DNA from 3 places in the Duganella violaceipulchra genome. Region 3 is predicted to be linked to each of the others. Evidence: predicted binding sites of a transcription regulator. Region 3 holds the regulator's gene; each other region holds the start of a gene.

Region 1 (9,635 bases), on a different contig from region 3:
GGTCGGCGCACAGCAGGTGGCCGTAGATCTTGACCTGCGCCCAGTGCAGCTGGCGCTGGTTGTCCGGCATCTTCTTCAGGTCGCCGCGGTAGGTCTTGATTTCCTCCAGGCGCCGGGCGCGCAGGTCGTAGCCGTCGGCGCGGCCGCGCACGTGCAGCGGGCCGAAATCGCCGCACAGCGCGAGCTCGGTCTGGTAATCGTCGTCGCGCCGCGCCGTCACGACGGCGTGGCCGGCCATGCCTTCCTGCGCCGTCGGCGACGGCGTGAAGCGCAGGTCGAGGTCGCCGGTCTTGGCGGTGAACTCGCACAGCGCGCGCACGGCGATCGTGTAGCGAGGCACGCTCAAGCCGCCCATTGCAGGTAGCAGACCGAGATCGGCATGTCGTGCGTGGCGCAGTAGGCTATCCAGCGCAGCTGGTTGTCCTGCAGGCGGTCGCCCGGGCCTTTGACTTCGATCATGTTGTAGCGGCGCTCGGCCGGCCAGAACTGGATCAGGTCGGGGAAGCCGCTGCGGTTGGCCTTGATGTCGGCCAGGATGCGCTCGAAGGCGCGCTTCAGGTGCAGCGCCGGGATGCAGTCCAGCGCCAGGTCGAGCAGCGCCGGGTCCAGCGCCTCCCAATACACAAAGGGCGACTGGATGCCGGCCTTGGCGGCGAAGTTGGCGCGTATCGTGGCGCGGTATTGGTCGCCGTCGAGCTGCGCCAGCGCGGCGGCGAACTGCTGCGCGCGGCGGCGCTGGAAATCGGCGCTGTGCAGGTCGGCCGGGCCGCGGTGGTAGGGATGGAAGAAGGCGCCCGGTATCGGGCTGAACACGGCGTCCCAGCACAGCAGGCCAAACAGCGAGTTGATCAGCGCGTTCTCGACGTAGTAGACCGGGGCGTCGGCGCGCGTCAGGTGGTCGCGCACGACGAACTCGACGTAGTTCGCTTGCGGCGGCGGCGGCAGGCTGAGGTCGATGCGCAGCGGCTGCGCGGGCGCGTGCGGCGCCGGCTTGGCGTGGCCCAGCTTGCGCGCCAGGCGCGGCTGCATGCGCAGCAGTTGCTGGCGTTCGGCTTCGCTTTCCGGCGCCTGCAGCGCCGCTTGCAGCAGCTCGAAGGCGGCGCGCGGCTGTTCGTTTTTTTCCAGCACGCGCACGGCGCGCGCGCGGGCGCCGGGGTAGTTGCAGCTGGCGTACAGCGCGTGCGCGGCCGGCCAGTCGGCCAGCTTTTCAAGGTGCTGGGCGATCTGGAAGGTCAGCTTGTCGCGGCGGCTGCGCAGCCATTCGTTGTCGGCCGGGCAGGGCGGCAGGTCGCGGATCACGTCGGCCGGCGCTTCGCCTTCGATGAAGCGTTCATGGCAGCGGTGCAGCGCCAGGAAGTCGTCGATGTCGCGGCGGCTGCGGAAGCCGCGCGCGGCCGGCGAGAAGTCGACCTTTTCGTACTGGTAGATGCCGAGGTCGGACAACACGAACTCGGTCCAGTCCTGGTGGTAGTTGCCGAAGAAAATAAGCCGCAGGCGGTCGCACAGTTCCTGCGTCAGGTTGCGGTAGCAGTGGTCGCCCGAGCCCTGGTACCAGCCGGAGTAGCGGTGCTCGCCTTCGTACTGCGCGCGCAGCGCTTCCAGCTGGTCGGCCTTGCGCAGCTGGCGCAGGTGCGGGGGCAGCTGGAAGATCTTGCCGATCTCGGGTTTTTGCAGCAGTTCGAACAGCTGGTCCAGGTCCAGCGCCGGGTCTTCCTCGATCAGGCCCAAGGCAACGAGCGGACGGGCCGCCTCATGCGTGCTGCCGATCTCGGCGTACACCAGTTTGCTGGCGCGGAACACCGTCCCCTTGCGCATCACCATGCGCACGAACAGCGCGCGCGACGCTTGCGGCAGGGCGGGGAAGGCGGCCAGGAAGTCGCGCTCCTCGGCGGTCAGCAAGTCGTCGTAGCGGTCGCCTATCCACGTCAGTACCTGATGGAAGTTGTCCAGGTAGTACAAGGGATTTTCTAGAACTTTGATCATTGCCGGAATAAGCTGCCGCGATAGCTGTGTTTATGTACAGTGTATCGTGTTCGGCGCCGCTTGCCCAGCAAAATAAAAAGTTGGGCGATCTATTGAATCGTCTTTATTGATTTACCACGTCGCCTCTGGGCTCGTTGCGGTGCTTGGTGACCTCTCTGCATCTGGCTCTCAACTTGCGCAGGACGGCCGGCCCAATGCCCTTGAACGCCAGTAGCTGCTCGTCTGTCGCCAGTTCGATTTTTTCGGGAGTATTCATTGCAACTTCCCACATCGCAGTCGCAGTATCTCGGGGGAGACTAGGAACTGTAGCAAGAAAGCTCGGAAAGTAGTAATCGCAAATTTGATCGACGTGATGGCCGGGGTGTGCAATGAATTGCTCCCACTGAGGTCGCGTTAGTTCTGCCGTGATTAGCTCCCGGCGCTGTTGAATGGTCCCTTGGGCTTCGGCCGCCGAACGGACTACGATCAGAAATTTTAGGTAGGCGCCGCCATCCAGCGGAATGGGACCGATAGGTGACGCCATCATTGACTGCGGCCCTTCATCAATGTCGATTCCCATAGCCCGAAAACTTTTTAGCTTTGGCTGCCAATAGCCATGTTCCGACGGAAGGTGAGCGGGATGCAGGGTCTTATCATTATGTTCGTTGCCGTGTTGAAGCAGGAACCTTAATGGAGTATCAAAGCGCAGCGGCACGCGGTAGACCCAACCGTCGTGTAGATCATCACGTTGTAGAGGGTGAAGCATCTCTAACTCCCGAACCTCCGCCTCGATTTTCTTGATGTCGAGTTCAAACTGCGCAAGGCGAGTGATTTGCATGCGAGGGTAGTTCGCAGACAGCGCTTTTAGTTGCGCCAAGTGGTCATTGGCGACACCGAGCCTGGATATGCGAGTCTCAAGGACTGTGCTCTTAGCCGCGATCTGCGCGGATTCGTTCACAATGCGAACATGATTTTCCGCTTGACGCAAGATGAACGGCGGTACCTGAGGCTCCGCAGGTGAAGGCTGAAGCAGCTACCGAAGGTATCTCCAGACCTTCATTTGCCCAACTTTTTACGAGCTAAACCGAATTCCGGGATATTAATAGCCGAAGAGCTGAATAGTGATTCCTGCATATCGCGGGGAATGGGAGTTCCGCCCAGTGCGACGCGAATCTTGCCTTCCGTCGGCTGGACCTCACGCTCAAGGACTATATGCATGGCGGCCCGTTTGGAGCGGCGTACAGCCGCTTCGAGCTTGTAGCTGGTGCTTTGGGCTTTCTTTGCGGTTGTCATGGCTGCTGCTCCTGCAATGCCTCGTACAGATAGTTTAGCAGAACGTTCCAACTACGGCTCCCGGCGGTCAGGTCGAATTGCATTCTTCGTCCTGTGCCATGCGCTGCCCACCATCCAGGCGCTGCTGCAATGACTTCTTGTACCGTGTGAGCGGAGTCCAATTCCCGTATCGGGAAACGGTTCAATTCAGCAGGAATGACGGGGGCGTCAAAGCCGAATTTTGGCCATACGTCATAGCCGATGAAGCTGTCGGGATCATTTGGTTCAAGCGGCCCCATTCCGGCGGCGAAGAGGCTGATATGTTGAAATCCCAGTCGGTATGCGGTGATGGCCATCAGTCCGAACGACACTGTCGCCAAACGCTCGGGGGCATTGTGCGTGAGCATGAGCCGGCGAATATATAGCGCATCCAGCCACATGGCAGGTCCGATCTCGTCACGGAATGCAATCACGCTATTGGTTTCGTCTTCGGCGAGAAAGGGATTGCTGGACTGGATATCCAGACCAGCCGGGGCATCGGCGTTTTCGCCCACCTTCAGTGCCCAGACTATGGAGCCGTCAGGAATCATGAACAAGCGTCCAACCGTCACTTCATCGAGATCCAGCACGTCGCCGGCCTGGCGTTCAAGGGTCATACCTTGCAAACGGTTGTTATGGCGATCGTAGAGTTCGCCCTGGAAGTAGTCGCGTGCGACCTCATGTGCTAGCAGAATCGCCTCAGCGCGCATCAGGTTCTGATCGTCGAACTGTTGGTCAGGATGCATGGATCCGGAAAATATAAAGCCAGGCGCGCGGGCCTGGCTGGTGCGGGGAGTTGAACGAGCTTATTTTTTCGCGGCCTTGGCCGGTTTGACGGTGTTTTGATCGACCAGGGCGTTGGCCTTGGCGATTTGCGTTTCCACCGCTTCGACCGCCTGCTTGGTGGCCTTGGTCACCTGCTCGTAGCCGCTGAAGGCGTTGTCGATCGCGGTCTTGACGATCTGCACCGCGTTCTCCGATCCGGGACGCACGTTCTTGGTGACGTCGTAGATCAGGGCGCTGAGCGTGCTCTTGGCTTCGGTCATGTGGGCGTCGGCGGCGCGGGTGAATTCTTCGCGGATCTCGGCGATGATGCTGCCCAGTTGCTGGTTGTAGGCGGCGGCGCCGGCCACGCCCGGTTGCATCTTGGCGGCGGCCAGCGACATGGCGGCCTTGGGATCGGTGGCCTGGCTGATTTCCTTGCCGGTGGCGAGGCCGTCTTCCAGCTGGGTTTTGGCGGTGGCCATGTTCAGGGCGACGACCTGTTCGACGCCTTGCACGGCTTTGCTGGTCAGGCTATTGAAGGTTTCGAGTTGAAATTCAAACAGTGCTTTGGTGGCGTTGGCAAATTGTTCGGGATTTGTAAACATACAGTCTCCTCAAGATGATGAAATGTAGCCAGTAATGCCCCGGGGTTCCCCCTGTTATTGCGACCCCATTATTTAGCAAGAACCAACTTTTCGCAACGGCTATCTTTATAGGGGCCCGAGTCTTTTTCCCAGCCCGGCCCCAGCGGCGTCTGCGAGCAGCTGAGGTAGTTGTCGATCTTGCTGCGCCACTTGTACCACGGCGCCGGACCGGCGTTGAGACTGCTGCAGCACAGGGCCAGCAAGGCGGCGGCCAGCGCATAGCGCTTGATGTGGATCATAGTTCATACCAGTTGTCGTGAGCAGACGCGGTTGCGGCCGCCGTTCTTGGCAGCGTACAGCAATTCGTCGGCCGAGGCGATCATGTTGAGGTGGGCTTCGTGGGCGGAGGTCGCGAAGTCGACGCTGGCCACGCCGAAGCTGGCGGTGATATGGATCTGCTGGCCATCATACGCGACCGGCGTGTCGGCCAGCGCGTGGCGCAGGCGCTCGGCCAGCAGGACGCCGCCGTCCAGGTCGGTCTCCGGCAGGATCAGCAGGAACTCCTCGCCACCGTAGCGCACCACGCTGTCGACGCTGTCGCGCGTCATCGATTGCAGCAGGGCGCCGAAGCGTTGCAGCACCGCGTCGCCGCCGTTGTGGCCGTAGGTGTCGTTGACCGCCTTGAAGTGGTCCAGGTCGCTCATGATGACCGTCAGGCTCAGCCGGTAGCGCTGGGCGCGCGAGATTTCCGTTTCCAGCAGCTGCTCGTGCAGGTGGCGCCGGTTGTAGCAGCCGGTCAGCGGATCGCGCACCGACAGGTTCTTGAGCACCGTCTGCGCGCTGTATTCGTCGCGCAGCAGCAACTGGTAGCGGCGCGCGGCCACGTAGCCGAACACATTGGTCAGCGTCAGCAGCGCCGCCATCGTGGCCAGCTCGACCCGGCGCAGGTCGCCCAGCTGCTCGGCCAGCACGATGAAGCCCAGCGTGGCCGGCGCCGCGATCGCGGCCGCGTACAGCAGGCGGTTGGGAATGTAGATGTAGATCACGATGACGACGATGGACATCGAAATCGCGTGCAGCGAGAACTCGCCCGGGCGCAGCGCGGCGATCAGCAGGAAGCCGGCCGCGCCCGCTATCTCCACCACGCTGGCCACGCCGCGCGTGACCGGGAGGGAATCGGGCCGGCGCCGCAGCAGCACCAGGCCGCCCAGCGCGGTGACCGCCACCAGCAGGCGCGCACAGGCCAGCACCGCCGTGCGCAGGCTGTAGCCCAGCCAGATCGCGTCGGTGGCGGCAAAGCACAGGTAGAACAGGGAGCAGAAGACAAAGGTCACGCGCAATTGCGCCTGCGTCATCGCCAGGTGGTGGCGCAGGAAGGCGCGTTCGGCCGCGGCGTCGCTGAATTCGCAGCGCAGGGTGGCCATCTCCGTTTTCGCAGGCTGGGCAGGATGTGGGTGCACGGGACTAGTCTCTCCGCTGGGCGCCGGCTGTTTGCCGGTCTGATACAACCTATTATACGGCTGCAATAATTGCGCAAAGGAAAATTGTTGAGCCCGGGTCACAGTGGGGCCGCCCGTGGCAGGCGCATGGTGAAGGTGGTGCCGGCGCCCAGCTGGCTGACGACGTCGATGTGGCCGCCCAGCACCCCGGTGACGATGTTGTGTGTAATGTACAAACCCAGGCCGGAACCGCCGGCGCCAAGCCGGGTGGTGAAGAAGGGGTCGTAGATGCGCGGCAGGTTGGCGCTCGGGATGCCGTCGCCATCGTCGGTCACCGACATGGCGATCTCGCCGTTGCCGGCGTCCTGCGCCCGGATCGTGATGGTGCCGTGACCGCGGCCGTTGAAGCCGTGCGTGACGCAGTTGTCGATCAGGTTTTCCAGCGCCTGGAGCAGCGGGCCGGGATAGCTGTCGAGCTCCAGCCAGTGTTCGACCTCCTCGACCAGCACCAGTCCATGCTGCTCGATCGCGGCCTGGGTCGATTGCAGCAACTGGGCCACCAGGTGGCCCAGCACGAAGTGGCTGCGCTGCGAGCTGCCACTGTCGACCGCGATGCGGCGGAAGCCGGCCACCAGCGCGGCGGCGCGGTTCAGGTTGCGCAGCACCACGGCGTCGGCGTCGGCCGCCTGTTGCAGATAGCTTTCCAGCACCGAGCGCCGCAGCCCGCCTCCCAGGTCGCGCCGCAGTTCGGCCGTGCGTTCGCTCATGCTGCCGGCCATGGTCAGGCAGTTGCCGATCGGCGTGTTCAGTTCGTGGGCCACGCCGGCCACCAGCGCGCCCAGCGCCGCCAGCTTGTCGCGCCGCACCAGTTCTTCCTGTGTCAGGCTGAGGTTGTCCAGCGCCGTGGTCAGCTCTTCGTTGGCGTGCTCCGCTTCCTCTTTCGCGCGCAGCAGTTCGGCGGTGCGCGCTTGCACCAGCTCTTCCAGGTGTTCGCGGTGGCGCAGCAGTTCGGCCTCGCGCCGGGTGCTGGCGATGGCGATGCCGGCCAGGTGGCTGGCGGCCTTGATCAGGCGGCGGTCGTCTTCGGTCGGGCTGCGCGGTTCGGGGTAGTACATGGCGAAGCTGCCCAGCACCGTGCCGGGGTCGAGCAGGATGGGCATGGCCCAGCAGGCGCGCAGGCCGTACTGGACGGCGATATCCTTGTACGGCGCCCACAGCGGATCGTGGTAGGTGTCGCTGACCACCACGGTTTCCTTGCGGTGCACGGCGGTGCCGCAGGAGCCGGCCACCGGACCGGCCGCCAGGCCGTGGATGGCCGCCATGTACTCGGCCGGCATGTTGGGACCGGCCGCGCTCAGCAGCGTGACACCGTCGGCCGCCACCAGCATCACCGTGCACAGCACCGGCGGCGCCTGCGATTCGATCAGCAGCGTCAGGCGTTCCAGCGTGTCGCTCAGGGGCGCGCCGCGCGCGATCATTTCCAGTACCTGGTTCTTGCCGTCGCGCAGCTGTTCGGACAGCTTGCGGCCGGTGATGTCGACGATGCGCACATGCATCAGGCGGTGTTCGGGCGTGTTCAGCGGCACCATGCGCAGTTCGCACGGGATCTCGCGGCCGGAACTGTGCAGCACCGACAGCTCGAACACCTGGACCCCGCCGGCGATCACCTGGTCGACATAGCCGGCGAAGGCTTCGGCCGAGCCGCGGCCGTCGGGCTGCTGCGGCGGGCACAGCGCGGGCAGGGTCGCCTGCACCAGCTCGGTCTCGGTGGCGCCGAACAGGATGCGGGTCTGGCGGTTGACGTCCAGCACGCGGTTGCTGCCGCGCTGCATCAGCAGGATGGCGTCCGGCGAGCCGGACAGCATGTGGTGGTAATTGACTTCCAGCGTCGCCATGGTCGGCATGTCGGCCGCCGGCGGGGCTGGCGAGATCGCCTTCAGCTCCAGCAGCACGCGTTCGGCGATGTCTTCGGTGGGCAGCGACAGCGGCAGGTAGGCGTTGACGCCGGCTTCGCGGGCGCGCTCGCGCTCGTGGGGACTGGGGCTGGCGGACAGCAGGAACAACGGCAGCTTGTCGCCGCAGGCGGCGCGCATGCGCAGGCACAGTTCCAGCCGCGCGCTGCCGGCCAGCGCGACGTCGAGCAAGGCCAGCGCGACCTTGCCGCCGGCGGCCAGCGCCAGCGCCTCGTCGCCGCGCCGCACCAGTTCGACCCCCAAGCCGTGGCGGGCCAGCATGATACGGAGCAGGACGAGATCGAAGTTCGTATTGGTGGCGACCAACACGAGGTTGGGCTGATGGGGGAGTGACGGCTGCATGGGTGAGGGTTTCCGCTCCGCAGTACGTGATAACAGCCAGTGTCACAGGATGGGCGGGCCGGGTCAAGCCTTTCTACTGGCCTGGGCCGCCGCCAGCGCAGCCTCGTCCTGGGCTTGCCGGATCAACGGGAAGTTGTCTTCGATCCAGTCGACCAGCACTTCCAGCCGCTCGGCCGCCTGCCGCCCCAGCGGCGTCAGGCTGTATTCCACATGCGGCGGCACCACCTGGTGCGCCACCCGCAGCACCATGCCGTCGGTGGCCAGCGCGTCCAGGGTCTGCGCCAGCATCTTCTCGCTGACGCCGCCGATCTCCCTGCGCAGCTGGCTGAAACGGTGGGTGCCATCCAACAGCACCACCAGCACCAGCACGCCCCAGCGGCTGGTGATATGCCCGAGCACGAGGCGCGACGGACATTCGGCCGCCAGCACGTGGGCGCGCGGGTCGCCCAGCTTGCCGGCCAGCGTCTTGCGCAGGGAACGGCTGGATTTGGTTTGGTTCATAGTGTACTTGCTCCGGTCAGGGGTACTTACCAAATTGTACGTACTTACAATTCGTAAGTATAGGTCTTATTATAGACCCAACCGCGCGGAAACCTCCCCGTGGCAGCCTATTCGAAGGAAACAACATGATTATCGTTACTGGTGCAACCGGCCAACTGGGCCGTCTGGTGATCGCCCGCCTGTTGAAAACCGTCCCCGCCGCGCACATTGTCGCCGCCGTGCGCAATGTCGCCAAGGCGGCCGACCTGGCCGCGCAAGGCGTGCAGCTGCGGCGTGCCGACTACAGCGATGCGGCCTCGCTGGATGCCGCCTTCCATGGCGCGAGCAAAGTGCTGCTGATCTCGTCGAGCGAACTGGGGCGGCGCGTGCCGCAGCACCGCAACGTCATCGACGCCGCCGTGCGCGCCAGGGCCGGGCTGCTGGCCTACACCAGCGTGCTGCATGCGGATACCTCGACGCTGGCGCTGGCCGCCGAGCACCGCGAGACCGAGGCGGCGGTGCGCGCTTCGGGCCTGCCGTACAGCTTGCTGCGCAACGGCTGGTACGTGGAAAATTACACGGGCGGCCTGGGCGGGGCGCTGGCGCATGGTGCGCTGGCCGGCGGCGCGGGGGAAGGGCGGATCGCCGCGGCGGCCCGTGCCGATTACGCCGACGCGGCGGCGGCCGTGCTGACCAGCACGCAGGCGGTCGAGCAGGTGTACGAGCTGGCGGGGGATCACGGCTTCACGCTGGGTGAGCTGGCGGACGAAGTGTCGCGC
Region 2 (9,635 bases), 100 kb from region 3:
CTTCAGGATCTTGGTGTTGGTGACGTACAGGTCGTCGCCCACCAGTTGGATCTTCTTGCCCAGTTCGCGGGTCAGGATGGCCCAGCCGTCCCAGTCGCCTTCGTGCATCGCGTCTTCGATCGAGATGATCGGGTACTTGTCGCACCAGGTCGCCAGCAGGTTGGTGAACTCGGTCGAGGTCAGGCTCAGGCCTTCGCCTTCGAGCTCGTACTTGCCGTCCTTGTAGAACTCGGACGCTGCGCAGTCCAGGCCGATGGCGATCTGGGTGCCTGGCTCGTAGCCGGCTTCTTCGATCGCCTGGATGATCAGCTTGATCGCTTCTTCATGGTTGGCCAGCGATGGCGCGAAACCGCCTTCGTCGCCCACCGAGGTGCTCAGACCCTTCTTGTGCAGGATCTTCTTCAGCGTGTGGAACACTTCGGCGCCGTAGCGGACCGCTTCCTTGAACGATGGAGCACCGACTGGAATGATCATGAATTCCTGGATGTCCAGGTTGTTGTCGGCGTGCGCGCCGCCGTTGATGACGTTCATCATCGGCACCGGCAGTTGCATCGCGCCCGAACCGCCGAAGTAGCGGTACAGCGGCAGGCCGGCTTCCTCGGCGGCGGCCTTGGCCACGGCCATCGACACGGCCAGCATGGCGTTGGCGCCCAGGCGGCCTTTGTTTTCGGTACCGTCCAGGTCGATCAGAGTGCGGTCCAGGAAGGCTTGCTCATTGGCGTCCAGGCCCATGATGGCTTCCGAGATTTCGGTGTTGATGTTTTCGCAGGCTTGCAGCACGCCCTTGCCGAAATAACGCTTCGGATCGCCGTCGCGCAGCTCGATCGCTTCGCGCGAACCGGTCGATGCACCCGACGGTACGGCGGCGCGGCCCATGACGCCCGATTCCAGCAGCACGTCGCACTCGACGGTAGGATTGCCGCGCGAGTCAATGATTTCACGTCCGATGATGTCAACAATAGCACTCATGTCATTCTCCAAAGTTAGGCGATGCGAAGTCGCTCCGCGTTCTGATGCGCGTTGCGGACGAAATAACGGGGATTGTACCCGGCGCAGGAGCGCCACTCATACGAAAACGCGTACGCCAGGTATCTTGCATTAGTTGAAGCTGTTTTCCAGGAAACCAGCTTTCTTGGTGATGCGGTCCAGCTCGATCAGCGTGGACAGCAACTCCTTCATGCGACCCAGCGGCACGGCGTTCGGGCCGTCCGACAGGGCTTCTGCAGGGTTGGGATGGGTTTCCATGAACACGCCGGCCACGCCGACCGCCACCGCCGCGCGCGCCAGCACCGGCACCATTTCGCGCATGCCGCCCGACGAGGTACCGTTACCGCCCGGCAGCTGCACCGAGTGGGTCGCATCGAACACCACCGGGCAGTTCGATTCGCGCATGATGGCCAGCGAACGCATGTCCGACACCAGGTTGTTGTAGCCGAAGGAAGCGCCGCGCTCGCAGGCCATGAAGTTGTCTTCGTTCAGACCCTTGGCCTTGGCGGCCAGGCGGGCTTTGTCGATGACGTTCTTCATGTCGTGCGGGGCGAGGAACTGGCCCTTCTTGATGTTGACCGGCAGGCCGGACTCGGCGCAGGCGACGATGAAGTCGGTCTGGCGGCAGAGGAAGGCCGGGGTTTGCAGCACGTCGACCACCGAAGCGACTTCGGCGATTTCGTCGATCGAGTGCACGTCGGTCAGCACCGGCACGCCCAGCTCGCGCTTGACGTCGCCCAGGATCTCCAGGCCCTTGTCGCGGCCGGGACCGCGATACGAGGTACCCGAGGAACGATTGGCCTTGTCGAACGAGGACTTGTAGATGAACGGGATGCCCAGCGCGGCCGTCATTTCCTTCAGCGCGCCGGCGGTGTCGAACGCCATCTGGCGCGATTCGATCACGCAGGTGCCGGCGATCAGGAAGAACGGCTGGTCGAGGCCAACGTCAAATCCGCACAGTTTCATGCCGCATCTCCTTGCAAAGTATCAGTCACAGCGTGCAGGCGGTTAGCGCCGGCGGCCTTGTGGGCCAATGCTGCCTTGATGTAGGACGTGAACAGCGGGTGGCCGTCACGCGGGGTCGATTTGAATTCTGGGTGGTACTGCACGCCCATGTACCAAGGGTGGGCATTCTCGCCGGTACGTGGCAGTTCCATGATTTCGCACAGGTCTTCGGTCGGGGTACGGGCCGCGACCACCAGGCCGGCCGCTTCCACGCGCGGCAGGTAGTGGTTGTTGGCTTCGTAGCGGTGACGGTGACGCTCGGTGACCACCGCGCCGTAGATTTCCGACGCCAGCGTGCCCGGCTTGATGGCGCAGGTTTGCGCGCCCAGGCGCATGGTGCCGCCCAGGTCGGAATTCTCGTCGCGTTTCTCGACCTTACCGTCCTGGCCTTGCCATTCGTCGATCAGGGCGACGACAGGCTGCGAGGTTTCCAGGTCGAACTCGGTCGAGTTGGCGGTGGTCAGGCCGGCCTTGTGGCGGGCGTATTCGATCAGCGCCACCTGCATGCCGAGGCAGATGCCCAGGTAGGGGATCTTGTTTTCACGGGCGAACTGGGCGGCCATGATCTTGCCTTCCACGCCGCGCTTGCCGAAGCCGCCCGGTACCAGGATGGCGTCGTACTTGCCCAGCGCGGCGCAGCCGGTGGTCTCGATCTCTTCCGAGTCGATGTACTCGATGTTGACCCTGGATTCGTTCTTGATGCCGGCGTGGCGCAGCGCCTCGGTCAGCGACTTGTACGACTCGGTCAGTTCCACATACTTGCCGACCATGCCGATCGACACTTCGGTCTTCGGATGTTCCAGCGTGTAGATCAAACGGCTCCAGACCGACAGGTCGGCCGGGGCCGGGTTCAGGTCCAGCGCTTCGCAGATGATCGCGTCCAGGCCCTGGTCGTGCAGCATCTGCGGTACTTTGTAGATGGTGTCGACGTCCCACACGGAGATCACTGCGTGCTCTTCGATGTTCGAGAACAGCGAGATCTTGGCGCGTTCGTCGTCCGGGATCGGACGGTCGGCGCGGCACAGCAGCGCGTTCGGCGAGATGCCGATTTCACGCAGCTTCTGCACCGAGTGCTGGGTCGGCTTGGTTTTCAGTTCGCCAGCCGAGGCGATGAACGGCACCAGCGTCAGGTGAACGAAGGCGGTGTTCTTGCGGCCGGCGCGCAGGCTCAGCTGACGCGCCGCTTCCAGGAACGGCAGCGATTCGATGTCGCCCACGGTACCGCCGATTTCGCACAGGGCCACGTCGTAGCCTTCGGCGCCGCGACGGATGTAGTCCTGGATTTCGTTGGTGATGTGCGGGATCACCTGCACGGTCTTGCCCAGGTACTCGCCGCGGCGTTCCTTGCGGATCACCGATTCGTAGATTTGCCCGGTGGTGAAGTTGTTCACCTTTTTCATGCGGGTGGAGATGAAGCGCTCGTAGTGGCCGAGGTCGAGGTCGGTTTCGGCCCCGTCGTCGGTGACGAAGACTTCACCGTGCTGCATAGGGCTCATCGTGCCAGGATCGACGTTGATATACGGGTCGAGCTTGAGCATGGTGACTTTGAGGCCGCGCGATTCGAGGATCGCGGCGAGAGAGGCGGCGGCTATCCCTTTACCAAGGGAAGACACGACGCCGCCGGTGACGAAGACAAATTTGGTCATTGCAGATGGTGCCGAACGGCACGTGCGGGAAATTGAAATTATACCCTAAAACGTCCGATTCTTCACCTTCCTGCCCGGAAAAATCCGCAACCGGCAGGGAAAGTCGTATGAAAGAAAGTGCAAAAATAGCCAGTTTGCCTATCCGCCAGCACTGTGTTGCACCGTACAGACCGGCGTCTTCAACAAGGCAAAAATGACAACTCACTCAATCAGGGAGGTCATGATGAACTACGAAGAACTCGATGCCTTGGGCATGTATGTCGACCACGGCCACAAGGGCCCTGGTCCGGAACTGATGGGCGCCGACACGCTGATCGGCAACCACGTCCACAACCTCAAAGACGAGCACCTGGGCGAGATCAAGGAAATCATGCTCGACATGCGCACAGGCAACATCGCCTATGCGGTGATGGCCTTTGGCGGCGTGTTCACGCTGGGCGAAAAGCTGTTCGCCGTGCCGTGGGAGGCGCTGACGCTGGACACCGTCAACAAGCGCTTCACGCTGAACCTGGAGAAGGAACGCATCGAAGACGCGCCCGGCTTCAATAGCGACCATTGGCCGAATATGGCCAACCAGACCTGGGCCAGCCAGATCCACACCTACTACGGCACCAGCGGCAACCGCAGCGCCGGTCTGCGCTAGCAGAAATCGCGGCTGATGGTCGGCAGCCGTCCCAACAGGTGGGACATGTCGACCAGCCGCTTGGCGACCAGGTGGCGCACGATGCCCTCCTGCTGCCACACGCCATACACACCCAGCAGCGGCGCGCCCAGCACTTCGCGCCGCTGCTGCTCCACCAGCGCCGGCCAGATGATGACATTGACGTTGCCGGTCTCGTCCTCAATGGTGACGAACAGCACGCCCTTGGCCGTGCCGGGACGCTGGCGCACCGTGACCATGCCGCAGGCGCGCGCCAGCATGCCGTTGGTGTAGGTGTTGAGCGTGGACGCCGGCATGAAGCGATGCTCCAGCAGCTTGGGGCGCAGCAGCGCCAGCGGATGCCGGCCCAGCGTCAATCCCTGCGAGCGGTAATCGCCCAGTATCTCCTCCCCTTCCGTCGGCGGCTTGAGCAGCGGGATCTCCTCGTCCGGCGTGGTCGGCCGCAGCAAATCCTTGTCCGGCGTGGCGCCGACCGCCTGCCATAACGCTTGCCGCCGGTTGCCTGCCAGCGCTCGCAATGCATTGCCGCCGGCCAGCACCTGCAGGTCGTGGCGGTCGAGGTCGGCGCGCCGCGCCAGGTCGGCCACGTCGGCGAACGGTTGCGCGGCGCGCGCCTGCTCGATGCGCTCGGCCGCGTCGGCGCGCATGCCCTTCAACAGCGACAAGCCCAGCCGCACGGCCGGCTGATTACGTCGGCCGACCCGCTCTTCCAGCGATGAATCCCAGCCGCTGACGGCGACGTCGATCGCGCGGACCTGCACGCCGTGGCGTTTGGCGTCCTGCACCAGCTGCGACGGGCTGTAGAAACCCATCGGCTGGCTGTTGAGCAGCGCGCACAGGAAGGCGGCCGGCTCGTGGCACTTGAGCCAGGAACTGGCATAGGTCAGCAGCGCGAAGCTGGCGGCGTGCGATTCGGGGAAACCATATTCGCCGAAGCCCTGGATCTGGCTGCAGATGGCGGCCGCAAACGCTTCGTCGTAGCCGCGCTCGCGCATGCCGTCCATGATGCGCTGCTGGTATTTGTCGACCCCGCCCTTGCGCTTCCACGCGGCCATCGCGCGCCGCAGCTGGTCGGCCTCGCCCTCGGTGAAGCCGGCGGCAATGACGGCGATCTGCATCACCTGCTCCTGGAAGATCGGCACGCCCAGGGTGCGGCCCAGCGCCTCCTCCAGCCGCGGCGGGAAGTGGACGTCCTCGCGCCGCATGCGCCGTTGCAGATAGGGATGGACCATGCCGCCCTGGATCGGCCCCGGCCGCACCAGCGCGACCTCGATCACCAGGTCGTAAAACACCCGTGGCCGCAGGCGCGGCAGCATACTCATCTGCGCGCGCGACTCGATCTGGAACACGCCGATGGTGTCGGCCTCGCACATCATGTCGTAGGTGGCGGCGTCCTCGGCGGGAATGTCCTGCATGCGGAACGGCGCGCCGCGCTGCGCGCCCACCAGCGCCAGCGCGCGCCGCAACGCGGTCAACATGCCCAGCGCCAGCACGTCCACCTTCATCAGGCCCAGCTCTTCCAGGTCGTCCTTGTCCCACTGGATCACGCAGCGTCCTTCCATGGTCGCCGCCTCGATCGGCACCAGCCGCGACAGCTTTTCGTGCGCGATGACGAAGCCGCCGGGGTGCTGCGACAGGTGGCGCGGGAAGCCCAGCAAGGTCACCGCCAGCGCGGCCCATTGCTGGGCCAGCTGCGACTCCGGGTCCAGCCCGCACTCGGCCAGCCGGCCCAGCAGGTCGTTGCGGCCGTCGAACCAGTGGTGCGCCTTGGCCACCTTCTCGACGATCGCCAGGTCCACGCCCAGCGCCTTGCCGCTGTCGCGCAGCGCGCTCTTGGGCCGATAGCTGATGACGACGGCCGCCAGCGCGGCCCGGTCCGCGCCGTATTTTTTGTAGATGTACTGGATTACTTCCTCGCGCCGCTGGTGCTCGAAGTCGACATCGATGTCGGGCGGTTCGTCGCGTTCCCTGGAAATGAAACGCCCGGTCAGCATATTGCTGCGCTCGGGATCGACCTCGGTCACGCCGAGGCAATAGCAGACCACCGAGTTCGCCGCCGATCCCCTGCCCTGGCACAGGATGTCCTGCGAACGGGCGAAGCGGACGATGTCGTAGACCGTCAGGAAATAAGGCTCGTATTTCAGCTCGCGGATCAGCACCAGCTCCTTCTCGATCTGCCCGCGCACCTTGTCGGACACGCCGGCCGGAAAGCGCCGCTGCGCGCCGGCATACACTTCCTGCCGCAGATAGCTGCCCGGCGTGTGGCCAGGCGGCACCAGCTCATGCGGATATTCGTAGCGCAGCTCGCTCAGATTGAAGCTGCACTGCCGCGCGATGTTCAGCGTTTCCGCCAGCGCCTGCGGCGGATACAGGTTCGCCAGCCGCAGCCGCGAGCGCAGGTGCTGCTCGGCGTTCTGCGCCAGCGCGTAGCCGCACTCGGCCACCGGCTTGCCGACCCGCACCGCGCACAAGGTGTCGAGCAGCGGCTTGCGCGAGCGCACGTGCATGCACACATGCCCGAGCGCCACCACCCGCATGCCGTGCTGCAGCGCCACCTCGTCGATGCTGAGGCGGTGCGCCTCGTCCAGCGCGCGCTGCAACAGGTTCAGGCCCATCCAGCTACGGCCCGGAAACGTCACCTCCATCCACGCCGCCTGCGCGTGCAGGCGGTCGACGTCGTCCGGCTGGAACGCCGGGTAATGCGGCAGCAAAATCATCAGGCAGCCGGACAAGCCTTGCAAGTGGGCATAGGCCGGCGGCGGCGCGGCCAGGTCGGCCGGCGTCAGCAGGTAGCTGCCCTTGGCGACCCGGTTGCGCGCTATCGTGATGAGCTCGCAGAGATTGCCGTAGCCCTCGCGGTCCTGCGCCAGCGCGATCAGCGACAAGGCCGGGCTGCCGTCCGGATGCTTCAGGTGGAAATGGCTGCCGATCAGCAGCGGCAGGCCGGCCTCCCTGGCCTGGGCGTGAGCGCGCACTACGCCGGCCAGCGAGCATTCGTCGGTGATGGCCAGGGCGGCGTAGTCCAGCTGCACGGCGCGCGCGACCAGCTCCTCGGCGCTGGAGGCGCCTTGCAGGAAGGAGAAGTTGGTCAGGCAGAACAGCTCGGCATAGGCCGGCAAGCCCTGCGTGGACGGCGTGGCGATGGGCGTCATGGCTTGTCACTGTGTTTTTATACAGTATAATACACCGCGCGCCGGCTTATCGGCTAAAACTATGACGCTACGTAGCACTACGTAGTGCAGTCGCCACTCTGGCGCGACAAAACAACAGTAAATAAAGTTTGGCCGCAAAATTGTCAGAAAAGTCATGTCCTGATGAGCTATTTGACTAAAATCAAATTTTTCACGGGAGAGAAAACTTGTTCGCCAACACCCAATTACGTCATGCAGTACTGCTCAGCCTTTACGGCGCAGCCGCCCTCAGCCTCGCACCATCCGCTTTCGCGCAGTCAGCGCAGGAAGCCAAGCCAGACACCCCGATGCAATCGGTCAGCGTGGTCGGCTCGCGTCGCGCGACCACTTCGTCCACCGACACCGTGGTGCCGGTTGATATCATCCCGATGAGCAAGTCCACAGAACAAGGCGGCCAGTTCGACCTGGCGCAAACGCTGACTTACATCTCGCCATCGTTCAACTCGACCCGCCAGAGCGGCTCCGACGGCGCCGACCTGGTCGACTCCGCCGCGCTGCGCGGCCTCGGTTCCGACCAGACCCTGGTGCTGGTCAACGGCAAGCGCCGCCACACCACCGCGCTGGTCAACCTGTTCGGCGCCCGCAACCGCGGCAACACCGGCACCGACATGAACACCATTCCGCTGCTGGCGATCAAGGACGTGCAGGTGCTGCGCGACGGCGCCGCCGCCCAGTACGGCTCGGACGCGATCGCCGGCGTGATCGACATCGGCCTGAAGAAAAGCAAGGGTTGCGAAGCCGTCGCCGGCTTCAGCGAATACTCCAAGCGCGACGGCAAGAACTACATGACCTCGGCCTACTGCGGCTTCGAGATCGGCAACGGCGGCTCGCTCGGCATCACCGGCGAATACCTGGACCGCGGCCGTTCCAACCGCGCCGAGGCCGACAACCCGCGCATCATCGGCGACACCAAGACCAAGAACCAGACCATCTACCTGAACGGCGAACTGCCGACCACCGGCACGGGCAAGCTGTACTTCACCGCCGGCGGCCAGACCCGCAACGCCTCCAGCGCCGCCTTCGCGCGCGGCGGCATCGGTTCCGACGACATCCCGAGCCGCAACTCGGCGGCCATGTACCCGAACGGCTTCGTGCCCTTCATCAACGCCGACATCGACGACCAGTACGCCATCCTCGGCCACCGCAGCACGGTCGGCGACTGGAACCTGGATGTGTCGCAGACCTATGGCTACAACAAGATGCGCTACAACATCAGCCATACGATCAACGCCTCGATCGCCAACAAGGACTTGCTGGCCGGCGGCAAGGGCATCAGCCCGGACCGCTTCGATGCGGGCGGCTTCTCGTTCCAGCAGCTGACCACCAACCTCGACCTGAACCACTACTACGACGGCCTGGTCGGCGACGGCCTGAACGTCGCCTTCGGCGGCGAGTACCGCAGCGAGAACTACAAGATCTTCGCCGGCGAGCCCGGCTCGTACAACGACGTCGACGGCATCGGCTTCGGCGGCAACGCCGGCAGCCAGGGCTTCCCCGGCTTCCAGCCGGCCGACCAGGTCAACGCCAAGCGCCACAGCACCGCCGCCTACCTCGACCTGGAAGCGGACCTGAGCAAGACCGTCAAGCTGCAGGGCGCGCTGCGCTACGAGAAGTTCAGCGACTTCGGCTCCACCGTCACCGGCAAGCTGGCCGGCAGCGTGCGCGTGGCCGACAGCGTGCTGCTGCGCGGTTCGGGCAGCACCGGCTTCCGCGCACCGTCGCTGCAACAAGTTTATTTCTCGTCGACCTTCACCGACTTCATCGGCGGCGTGCCGACCGACGTGGTGCTGGCGCCCAACGGCGGCGCCGTCGCCAACGCGGCCGGCATCCCGAAACTGAAGGAAGAAAAGTCGACCAGCTTCACGCTGGGCACCACCTGGACGCCGAACGCCGCCGTCTCCGTGACCGCCGACCTGTACAACATCAAGATCAAGGACCGCATCGTGCTGTCGGGCCGCTTCAACGCCGACACCTATCCCGACCTGGCCGAGCGCCTGGCCAAGCTGGGCGTGGGCGAGGCGCAGTTCTTCGTCAACTCGGTCGACACCAAGACCCAGGGCCTGGACCTGACCGCGTCGCACAAGACCAACTTCGGTTCCAACAAGCTGACCACCTTCCTGGCGCTCAACGTCAGCAAGACGGAAG
Region 3 (9,635 bases):
ATGACCACCCACAGCGGCGGCGCGGTGTCGCCGACCGGCACCTGGCCGACCGCGATCAGCAGCATCCAGATGATGCCGATGGTCTTCTGCGCATCGTTGCCGCCGTGGCCCAGGCTGTAGGCGGCGGCCGACGCCAGCTGCAGGCGGCGGAACCACTTGTCGACCCGGCGCGGCGTCGAGCGCACGAAGATCCACGAGACGATCAGCATGATGATGGAGCCGAACACAAAGCCCATCAGCGGCGACAGGATGATCCACTGCACCGTCTTCAGCAGGCCGCCGCCGACCAGCGCGCTGGTGCCGGACTTGGCCACCGCGGCGCCGACCAGGCCGCCGATCAGCGCGTGCGAGGACGACGAGGGAATGCCGTAGTACCAGGTGAACAGGTTCCACGCGATGGCGCCGACCAGCGCGCCGAAGATCACGTACTGATCGACGATGCCGGGATCGATGGTGCCCTTGCCCACCGTCGACGCGACGTGCAGGCCGACCACGAAGATCGCGGTGAAATTGAAGAACGCGGCCATGGCCACCGCCGTCTGCGGCTTGAGCACGCCGGTCGAGACCACGGTCGCGATCGCGTTGGCGGCGTCATGGAAGCCGTTCATGAAGTCAAACACCAGCGCCAGGGCGATCAGGATGCCCAGCACGTAGATGCTGATTTGTAGGGTATGCATGTTGGACTATTCTTTTGTGTAGTTATGATGCTTATGCGTTCTCGACGATGATGCCTTCGATGATGTTGGCCACATCTTCGCAACGGTCGGTCACGGTTTCCAGGATCTCGTAGATGGCCTTCATCTTGATCAGGTTGCGCACGTCCGGTTCGTCGCGGAACAGCTTGGACATGGCGGCGCGCATCACGTGGTCGGCGTCCGATTCCAGGCGGTCGATCTCTTCGCAGATGGCGACGATCTGGCGCGAGTTGTCCATATTGTGCAGCAGGGCCACGGCGTCGCGCACTTTCTCGGCGCAGGCCAGCACCAGCTCGGCCAGGCGCTTGGCTTCCGGCGTGACCGAATGCAGGTCGTACAGCGAGACGGTCTGGGCGGCGTCTTCCAGCAGGTCGAGGATGTCGTCCATGCGGGTGATCAGCTTGTGGATGTCGTCGCGGTCGATCGGCGTGATGAAGGTCTTGTGCAACAGGTCGACGGTGGCGTAGGTAATCTTGTCGGCCTGCTTTTCGATGCTCTCGATCGCGTGCACGCGATTTTCCAGATCGTCGAAATTGGACATCAGGCCCAGCATTTCTTTTGCACCTTTGACGCACAGCTCGGCGTGTTGGTTAAACAGGTCAAAAAATTTGCCCTCGGTGGGCATCAAACGTCCAAACATTTTATTCTCCGTTCCATTAATTACTACAGATCGCCGCCCAGGATAAGGACGGCGTAAAGATTAGTGATGCCAGCTTAGTCGCCTTGGTACAGCGCCAGGTTACCGGTGTAGTTGCCAAACTTGGTGTACTGGCCGATCCAGGTCAGGCGTACCGCCCCGATCGGGCCGTTACGCTGCTTACCGATGATAATCTCGGCCGTTCCTTTATCGGGCGAGTCCGGGTTGTAGACCTCGTCGCGATACAAGAAGATGATGACGTCCGCATCCTGCTCGATAGCGCCGGATTCGCGCAAGTCGGACATGACGGGACGTTTGTTGGGGCGTTGCTCCAGCGAGCGGTTCAGCTGCGACAGCGCGATCACCGGGCATTGCAATTCCTTGGCCAGGCCTTTGAGCGAGCGCGAAATCTCCGAGATCTCGGAGGCGCGGTTGTCGCCCTGGGTCGAGCCTGTCATCAGCTGCAGGTAGTCGACGATGATCAGGCCCAGCTTGCCGCACTGGCGCGACAATCGGCGCGCGCGGGCGCGCATCTCGATCGGGTTCAGTGCAGGGGTTTCGTCGATGAACAACTGAGCGTCGTTCATTTTCTGGATGGCGTGCGTCAGGCGCGGCCAATCCTCGTCGTTCAGGCGACCGGTGCGCAGGCGGTGCTGGTCGAGCTGGCCGACCGAGCCCAGCATACGCATCGCCAGCTGGGCGCCGCCCATCTCCATCGAGAAGATCGCCACCGGCAGGCCGGCTTCGATCGCGACGTTTTCGCCGATGTTGACCGAGAATGCGGTCTTGCCCATGGAAGGACGGCCGGCCACGATGACCAGGTCGCCCGCCTGCAGGCCCGAGGTCATGCGGTCGAGGTCGATGAAGCCGGTCGGCACGCCGGTGATCTCGGACTGGTTCTCGCGCGAGTACAGCTCGTCGATGCGCTCGACCACCTGGGTCAGCAGCGGCTGCACGGCGGTCCAGCCGGCCGAGCCGCGGGCGCCCTGCTCGGCGATCGCGAAGATCTTCGATTCGGCCTCGTCGAGCATCTGCTTGACTTCCTTGCCCTGCGGGCTGAAGGCTTGTCCGGAGATTTCGTCGGCGACCGTGATCAGCTGGCGCAGCACAGAGCGATCGCGGACGATCTCGGCGTAGCGGCGGATGTTGGCGGCCGATGGCGTGTTTTGCGCCATCGCGTTCAGGTAGGCCAGGCCGCCCACGTCTTCCGCCTTGCCCAGCTGGGTCAGGGTTTCAAACACGGTGATGACGTCCGCCGGCCGCGAGCTGTTGATCATCTTGACGATCTGCTCGAAGATGATGCGGTGGTCGTAGCGGTAAAAGTCTTCCGGATGCATCATATCCGCAATGCGGTCGAACGCCGCATTATCGCGCAGCAGGCCGCCAATAACGGACTGTTCTGCTTCGATGGAATGCGGCGGGACGCGGAGTGAATCTACTTGCGGATCGGAGGGGGCGTTCATGGCGCGAATTATACCTGCTTGCTTGGGCCGTATTACAAATTTATGACGAGAAAAAAGCCGGGCAAGCCCGGCTTTTCAATGTGTTACAACACTTACCAGACGTTTCCGTCTGGAAAAGTATTAGGCAGCTTCGCCTACGACAGCAACAGTCACTTCCACCACCACGTCGGTGTGCAGAGCGACGCTCACTGGGTGCTCGCCAACGGTCTTCAGAGGACCGGTCGGCATGCGCACAGCAGCTTTTTCAACAGCGAAACCAGCTTTGGTCAGCGCTTCAGCGATGTCGAAGTTGGTGACGGAGCCGAACAGACGGCCGTCAACACCAGCTTTTTGCGAAACGTTCACGGTCATGCCGTTCAGTTTCTCGCCTTGAGCTTGAGCAGCGGCCAGCTTTTCAGCAGCAGCTTTTTCCAGTTCAGCGCGCTTGACTTCGAATTCAGCAACGGCGGACGCGGTAGCGCGGCGAGCCATTTTTTGCGGAATCAGGAAGTTACGTGCGTAACCGTCTTTAACTTTAACGACTTCACCCAGGTTGCCCAGGTTGACGACTTTTTCTAACAGAATGATTTGCATAGTTCTTCTCCAGGATCTTATCTAGACGACGCGATTAAGCGTGGTGCAGATCGGTGTAAGGCAGCAGCGCGAGGTAGCGAGCGCGCTTGATTGCGGTGTCAACTTGGCGCTGGTAGTGCGCCTTGGTACCGGTCAGACGTGCTGGCATGATTTTGCCGTTTTCCTGGACGAAGTCTTTCAGGGTGTCGACGTCTTTGTAGTCAACTTGTTCTACGTTTGCTGCGGTGAAGCGGCAGAATTTCTTACGCTTGAACAAAGGATTCTGTTGCTTGCGCTTTTCTTTCAGCTTGAGCTTGTTTTTGTCGAACTTTTTACCGAATGCCATTTTAGGCTCCTGTATCTAAATTGAGCTGTCTGGGACAGCACTAAAATCAATGATGTGAAACACCAGGCTTTTGCTATTGCGATTCTTCTTGTTCAGAAAACCGGTGAACTGATACATGCCTGCCAGTGGCGCCTGACTGAAGCGGCCTGAAATCTCGCCCGCGGCAACCGCGGAAATTTCAAACTCGCTCAATCGGGCGATGCCTGCCTCCATCTGCTGGGATCGGTGCTGGAGTACAGCGTTCACGATCGGCATGCCGGCCGGGGTATAGCGCAAGGCGTCCCGTTCGGCGATGAGGGCAATAAACTGGAGCTGATTCAGCTCGGTTCCTGGCAACAATTAGGCCGCAGGAGCAGCAGCAACTGCTGGAGCTTCGGTGCGATGCGATTTCGCTGCATCTTCACGTTGTACCGACTTCATCATCGGCGAAGGAGCGGTTTCCGCCTTCTTCATCTTGACGGTCAGGTGACGCAGCACGGCATCATTGAATTTGAAGGCGGTTTCCAGCTCGACCAGGGTCTCGTTGTCGCATTCGATGTTCATGCAGATGTAGTGTGCTTTAGCCAGTTTCTGGATCGAGTAAGCCATCTGACGACGGCCCCAATCTTCAACACGGTGCACGGAGCCGCCGCGGGTGGTTACCGAGGCTTTGTAACGCTCGATCATGGCGGGCACTTGCTCGCTCTGGTCCGGATGGACGATAAATACTATTTCATAGTGACGCATGCAAACTCCCTTAAGGACTGTGAATATAGCCCACCCTGGCGTCAAGACAGGTGTGGGAAGAGGTAAGCCCGCGACTATAGCAGCTTTTCCGCCAAAAGACAATCCGGGGTCAAGTCTGACATTCGGACACGGCCTCGACCGTAGTACGAAGCTACGGTCGAGGCCGTGTCCGAATGTCAGACTTGACCCCACCATGAAATTATTTCGTGCTAAGCAACAAATTCCCTTGCATTTCGTCTCACACTGTACAAAAATACAGACTGTCTATATACACAGGCCTAAAGCACTCTATGATCAAGCTCACCGCAAGACAGGAACAAATTCTCAATCTGATCAAGGATGCCATCGAAAACACAGGCTTCCCGCCGACCCGCGCCGAAATCGCCAATGAGCTGGGCTTTAAATCCGCCAACGCGGCCGAGGAGCATTTGCAGGCGCTGGCGCGCAAGGGCGCGATCGAGATCGCCGCCGGCACTTCGCGCGGCATCCGCCTGCTGGGCGTGCACGCCGAGCCGGCCGCCTCCAAGGCACCGGTGTCGCTGATGATGTCGCTGCCGCTGATCGGCCGCGTGGCCGCCGGCTCGCCCATGCTGGCGCAGGAAAACCTGGAGACCAGCTACAGCGTCGATCCGGCCATGTTCTCCTCCCGCCCGGACTATCTGCTGAAGGTGCGCGGCGAATCGATGCGCGACGCCGGCATCATGGACGGTGACCTGCTGGCCGTCAAAAAAGTCGATAGCGCCAAGAACGGCCAGATCGTCGTGGCCCGCATCGGCAACGACGTCACCGTCAAGCGCTACCGCAAGACCGGCTCGCTCGTCGAACTGCTGCCGGAGAACCCGGACTTCAAGATCATCAAGGTCGATCCCGAAGCCGACGAGTTCGCGCTGGAAGGCCTGGCGGTCGGCCTGATGCGCAGCTGGCACTAAGCATTGCGGCAGGACCGGCGGCTTGCGCGCCTAGCGCTTGCCCGCCGTCTCCGGCAGATGCGACAGGTCGCGCGCGCTCAAGGCGATGTCGCCGCGCCGGCCTTCCCACGCGGCCTGCGCCAGCGTGACGGCATCCGCCTGGCGCTTGGCCTCATCCGCCACGCGCACGAACACCTCGCTCATCAACGTCTGCGCGGCGTCCATTTCATCATCTGTCATCAGGTCGGCCAGGTCGGGCGGGATGCTCTTGCCGACCGGGAGCGCGGCATTGTAATTGGCAAGGAACTGGTCGTAGCAGCTGCGCCACGCGGCCAGCGCCCGCGTCACCGCAGGGCCGCCGGCCAGCGCCGGGCGCATCGGGATGTTAGGAGGCTGGCAGTTGAAACGGGCCAGCGCAATATCGGCGCCGTCGTAGTGGCTGGTGTAGTACTCGATCTCGGCCTGCCGCGCCAGGCGGCGGGCCTGCTCGTCGGCGAAGGCGTTAGTCGACAGCACGGTCAAGGCAAGTACCCATGCTGCTCTCATAACACCCCCTCCCGCTTAGCAAAATTGAAAGCTTAGATTATCACAACTCGGCGCGATGCTCAGCAAGCTTCCAGTGCGCAGGTGAAATCGTCCAACAGATCGTCGGTATCCTCGATGCCGACCGACACCCGTATCAACGATTCGGCGATGCCCATCGACGCCCGGCGTTCCGCCCCCATCTCGAAGAAGATGGTGTGCGCCACCGGAATGATCAAAGTGCGCGTGTCGCCCAGGTTGGAAGCCGGAATCGCCAGCTTCAGGCGGTTCAGGAAGTCGAAGCAGTCGATGCCGTCCTTCAGCTCAAAACTCAGCAGCGAGCCGAAGCTGCGGAACAGTTCGCCGGAGATGGCGTGCTGCGGGTGCGACGCCAGGCCAGGATAATAGACGGCGGCCACCCGCTCGTCCGCCTCCAGCAGCCTGGCCAGCGCCATCGCATTGGCGCTGGTGCGTTCCATGCGCAGCGCCAGCGTCTCGGCGCCGACGGCGATGTGGTGCGCCGCTTCCGGCGCCAGCGAGGCGCCGAAATCGCGCAAGCCCTTGGCGCGGATCTGCGCCAGACCCCATTGCAGCGGCGCGGCCTTCTTGTAGTTCTCGTAGATATTCGGGTAGCGGGTCCAGTCGTAGGCGCCGGTGTCGGTCAGGCTGCCGCCCAGGGCGTTGCCGTGGCCGCCGATCGACTTGGTCAGCGCGTTGACCACCAGCCCGGCGCCGACAGCCTTCGGACGGAACAGGTAAGGCGTGGTCATCGTGTTGTCGACGATGTAGAGGATGCCGCGCTGCTGGCACAGCTCGCCGATGCGCTTGAGGTCAGCCACTTGCGTGCGCGGATTGGCGATGGTCTCGACGAACACCACGCGGGTCTGGTCGGTGATGGCGGCGGCGACGTTGGCGACGTCGGTGGCGTCGATGAAGGACACGGCCACGCCCTGCGCCATGGTGGTCTGCCACAGGCTGTTGGTGTTACCAAACAGGAAAGACGACGACACCACATGGTCGCCCGCGCGCAGCAGCGACTGGAACACGGCGCCGATCGCGCCCATGCCGGTGGCGAAGCAGATCGTGCCGACGCCCTGCTCCATCTGGTTGACCTTGTCCTCCAGCGCGGAGATGGTCGGGTTGCCCTGGCGGCCATAGCGGAAGCCCGGCTCCTTGCCCTGGAACACGGACGCCAACTGGCGCGCGTCGGCGTAACCGAAGGCGACCGAAGTGTGGATGGGCTTGTGCAGCGAACCGTGCTCGATGCCCTTCTGGCGATCGTTGTGCAGGATGGTGGTGGTGAAGCCGTAGTTCTTCTTGTCGTTCATATTCAAGCAGTCAAAAAAAAAAGCCCGGTGCGGACTCATCCGCACCGGGCGCGACATCAGCCTTCGGCGGTCGCGAGATTCAGATTCAGTTGCGAGCGTCCAGCGTCCTCGGGGCCGGCGGCCTTGGGATGGTGGCGCGCGTATTCCAGCTTGTCCAGGTAGTCCTTGGAGATGTCGCCGGTGACGTAGACGCCGTCGAAGCACGAAGCCTCGAAGTTCTTCAGCGCCGGGTTGACGTCGGAGATGGCGCGCTTCAACGCGTCGATGTCCTGGTACACCAGGTGGTCGGCGGTGATCTCGCGGCAGACTTCCTCGGTGCTGCGGCCATAGGCGATCAGCTCGTCGCGGGTAGGCATGTCGATGCCGTACACGTTAGGGAAGATCACCGGTGGCGCCGCCGAAGCGAAGATCACCTTCTTGGCGCCGGCTTCGCGCGCCATCTGCACGATCTCGCGGCTGGTGGTGCCGCGCACGATGGAGTCATCCACCAGCAGCACGACCTTGTCCTTGAACTCGGAGGCGATGGCGTTCAGCTTCTGGCGCACCGACTTCTTGCGCGCGGCCTGGCCCGGCATGATGAAGGTGCGGCCGATGTAGCGGTTCTTGATGAAGCCTTCGCGGTATTCCACGTTCAGCGCCAGCGCCAGCTGGATCGCGGCCGGACGCGACGAATCCGGAATCGGCATGACGACGTCGATCTCGCCGTCCTTGAATTCGCGCTTGATCTTCTCGGCCAGGTACTCGCCCATCTTCAGGCGGGTGGCGTACACGGAGGCGCCGTCGATGACGGAATCCGGACGCGCCAGATAGACGAACTCGAACACGCATGGATTGAGCGACGGATTGTCGGCGCACTGGCGCGAATGCAGCTGCTTGTCGGCGTCGATGAAGACCGCCTCGCCCGGCGCGATGTCGCGCACGAAGCGGAAGCCCATGCCTTCCAGCGCCACCGACTCGGAGGCGATCAGGTACTCGGCGCCCTGCTCGGTTTCGTTGATGCCCAGGCACAGCGGACGGATGCCGAACGGATCGCGGAAGGCCAGCAGGCCGACGCCGGCGATCTGCGCCACGGCAGCGTAGCCGCCGCGCACGCGACGATGCAGCACGGTCACGGCTTCAAAAATCGTGTCGGCGTCGATCGAGATGCCGGTGGTGGCTTTCTGGATCTCGTGGGCCAGCACGTTCAACAGCACTTCCGAATCGGAATCGGTGTTGATGTGGCGGCGGTCGTTCTGGAACATTTCTTTTTTGAGCTGTTCCCAGTTGGTCAGGTTGCCGTTGTGCGCCAAGGTGATGCCGAACGGGGCGTTGACGTAGAACGGTTGCGCTTCTTCCTCGCTCGACGAGCCGGCGGTTGGATAGCGGCAGTGACCGATGCCGGAATTGCCTTGCAGCGTACGCATGTTACGGGTACGGAAAACGTCACGAACCAGGCCGTTGGCCTTGTGCATGGCGAACATGCTGCTGTGATTGGTCGCGATACCTGCCGCATCCTGGCCGCGGTGCTGCAGCAGCAGCAATGCGTCATACAGCAGTTGGTTGACAGGTTGATGAGAAACGACGCCGACGATGCCACACATGATGTTGCTCCTGGACTGGGTGCTACTGATTTAAAGAATTCAAAAATTCACATGCTGCGCCATGGCAGCGGGAAGCAAGGCTTTCACCGTATGCGCTCCGGTCTCCGCGAACGGACTCAATAGCGCATCCTTCCAGAATGCTTGTTGCGGTACCGAGGTCATCCCACACAGGATGACACCGGCCAGCACAATGACAAGGCCGCGACCAAAGCCGAACACCATGCCCAGCGCGCGATCGACCAGGCTGAGGCCACCGGCATCGAGCAAGGCGCCCAGCGCCATGGCCAACAGGCCCGTCAAAATCTTCACACCGACAAACAGTGCGATAAAGGCAAGGATCAGCCGCAGCACCTCGCCCGGCACCACCGACGGCAGCATCGGCGCCAGCACGGCGGCGTAGGCATTGGCGACCACGAAGGCCACCACCCAGCCCGCCAGCGACAACACTTCCTTCACCAGGCCGCGCGCCATGCCGATGATGACCGATGCGACCAATACAAAAATCACCAGATAATCAAATATCGTCACGTCGGGCGCCTGCTGGGTCAGACGGTTTCGAGACGGCCGCTCAGGCCCATGGCGCTCAGCTTGGCCCGCACTTTTTCGGCCTCATCCTTGTTGGTGAACGGCCCCACGCGCACGCGGGTGATGTCACCGGACGGCGTCTTTTGCGTGTAGGAGCTGATGCCGGCCTTCTTCAATTTTTCGCGCAGCTCGTCGACCTTGCCCTGGTCGCTCAGCGCGGCCACCTGCAGCACGAATTTCTGGCCGGTTTCGGCGGCGGCCGCAGGCTTGGCGGCGGCCTTGCCTTCCAGGATGGCCAGGGCGCGGGCGTCTTCCGACGTCGCGGCCGGTTTGGCGCTGTCGGCCTGCTTGGC

The links. The regulator LexA, encoded in region 3, represses DNA repair genes until DNA is damaged. The targets are predictions, from matches to a motif close to ACTGTATNNNNATACAGT.
Region 1: KVP70_RS31305 (VRR-NUC domain-containing protein) is a predicted target of LexA. The motif match lies at 2,007-2,024, and genes of this name have one in related genera.
Region 2: KVP70_RS09540 (error-prone DNA polymerase) is a predicted target of LexA. The motif match lies at 7,460-7,477, and genes of this name have one in related genera.

Annotation. Positions count from the first base shown of each region.
Region 1 is NZ_JAHTGR010000031.1:27,071-36,705, forward strand. Features, by position in the region: gene KVP70_RS31300 (ATP-dependent DNA helicase) at 1-346, opposite strand, end outside; gene KVP70_RS31305 (VRR-NUC domain-containing protein) at 343-1,983, opposite strand; gene KVP70_RS31310 (hypothetical protein) at 2,087-2,800, opposite strand; gene KVP70_RS31315 (hypothetical protein) at 3,019-3,255, opposite strand; gene KVP70_RS31320 (hypothetical protein) at 3,252-4,019, opposite strand; gene KVP70_RS31325 (phasin family protein) at 4,080-4,643, opposite strand; gene KVP70_RS31330 (hypothetical protein) at 4,712-4,921, opposite strand; gene KVP70_RS31335 (GGDEF domain-containing protein) at 4,925-6,046, opposite strand; gene KVP70_RS31340 (ATP-binding protein) at 6,181-8,376, opposite strand; gene KVP70_RS31345 (winged helix-turn-helix transcriptional regulator) at 8,440-8,877, opposite strand; gene KVP70_RS31350 (NmrA family NAD(P)-binding protein) at 9,003-9,635, shown strand, end outside.
Region 2 is NZ_JAHTGR010000004.1:218,175-227,809, forward strand. Features, by position in the region: gene eno (phosphopyruvate hydratase) at 1-969, opposite strand, end outside; gene kdsA (3-deoxy-8-phosphooctulonate synthase) at 1,099-1,953, opposite strand; gene pyrG (CTP synthase) at 1,950-3,638, opposite strand; gene KVP70_RS09535 (PRC-barrel domain-containing protein) at 3,862-4,281, shown strand; gene KVP70_RS09540 (error-prone DNA polymerase) at 4,278-7,451, opposite strand; gene KVP70_RS09545 (TonB-dependent receptor plug domain-containing protein) at 7,658-9,635, shown strand, end outside.
Region 3 is NZ_JAHTGR010000004.1:115,650-125,284, forward strand. Features, by position in the region: gene KVP70_RS08990 (inorganic phosphate transporter) at 1-677, opposite strand, end outside; gene KVP70_RS08995 (DUF47 domain-containing protein) at 709-1,335, opposite strand; gene KVP70_RS09000 (replicative DNA helicase) at 1,410-2,795, opposite strand; gene rplI (50S ribosomal protein L9) at 2,916-3,368, opposite strand; gene rpsR (30S ribosomal protein S18) at 3,403-3,693, opposite strand; gene priB (primosomal replication protein N) at 3,709-4,014, opposite strand; gene rpsF (30S ribosomal protein S6) at 4,033-4,419, opposite strand; gene lexA (transcriptional repressor LexA) at 4,710-5,348, shown strand; gene KVP70_RS09030 (hypothetical protein) at 5,379-5,873, opposite strand; gene KVP70_RS09035 (cystathionine gamma-synthase family protein) at 5,933-7,177, opposite strand; gene purF (amidophosphoribosyltransferase) at 7,234-8,757, opposite strand; gene KVP70_RS09045 (CvpA family protein) at 8,797-9,285, opposite strand; gene KVP70_RS09050 (SPOR domain-containing protein) at 9,303-9,635, opposite strand, start outside.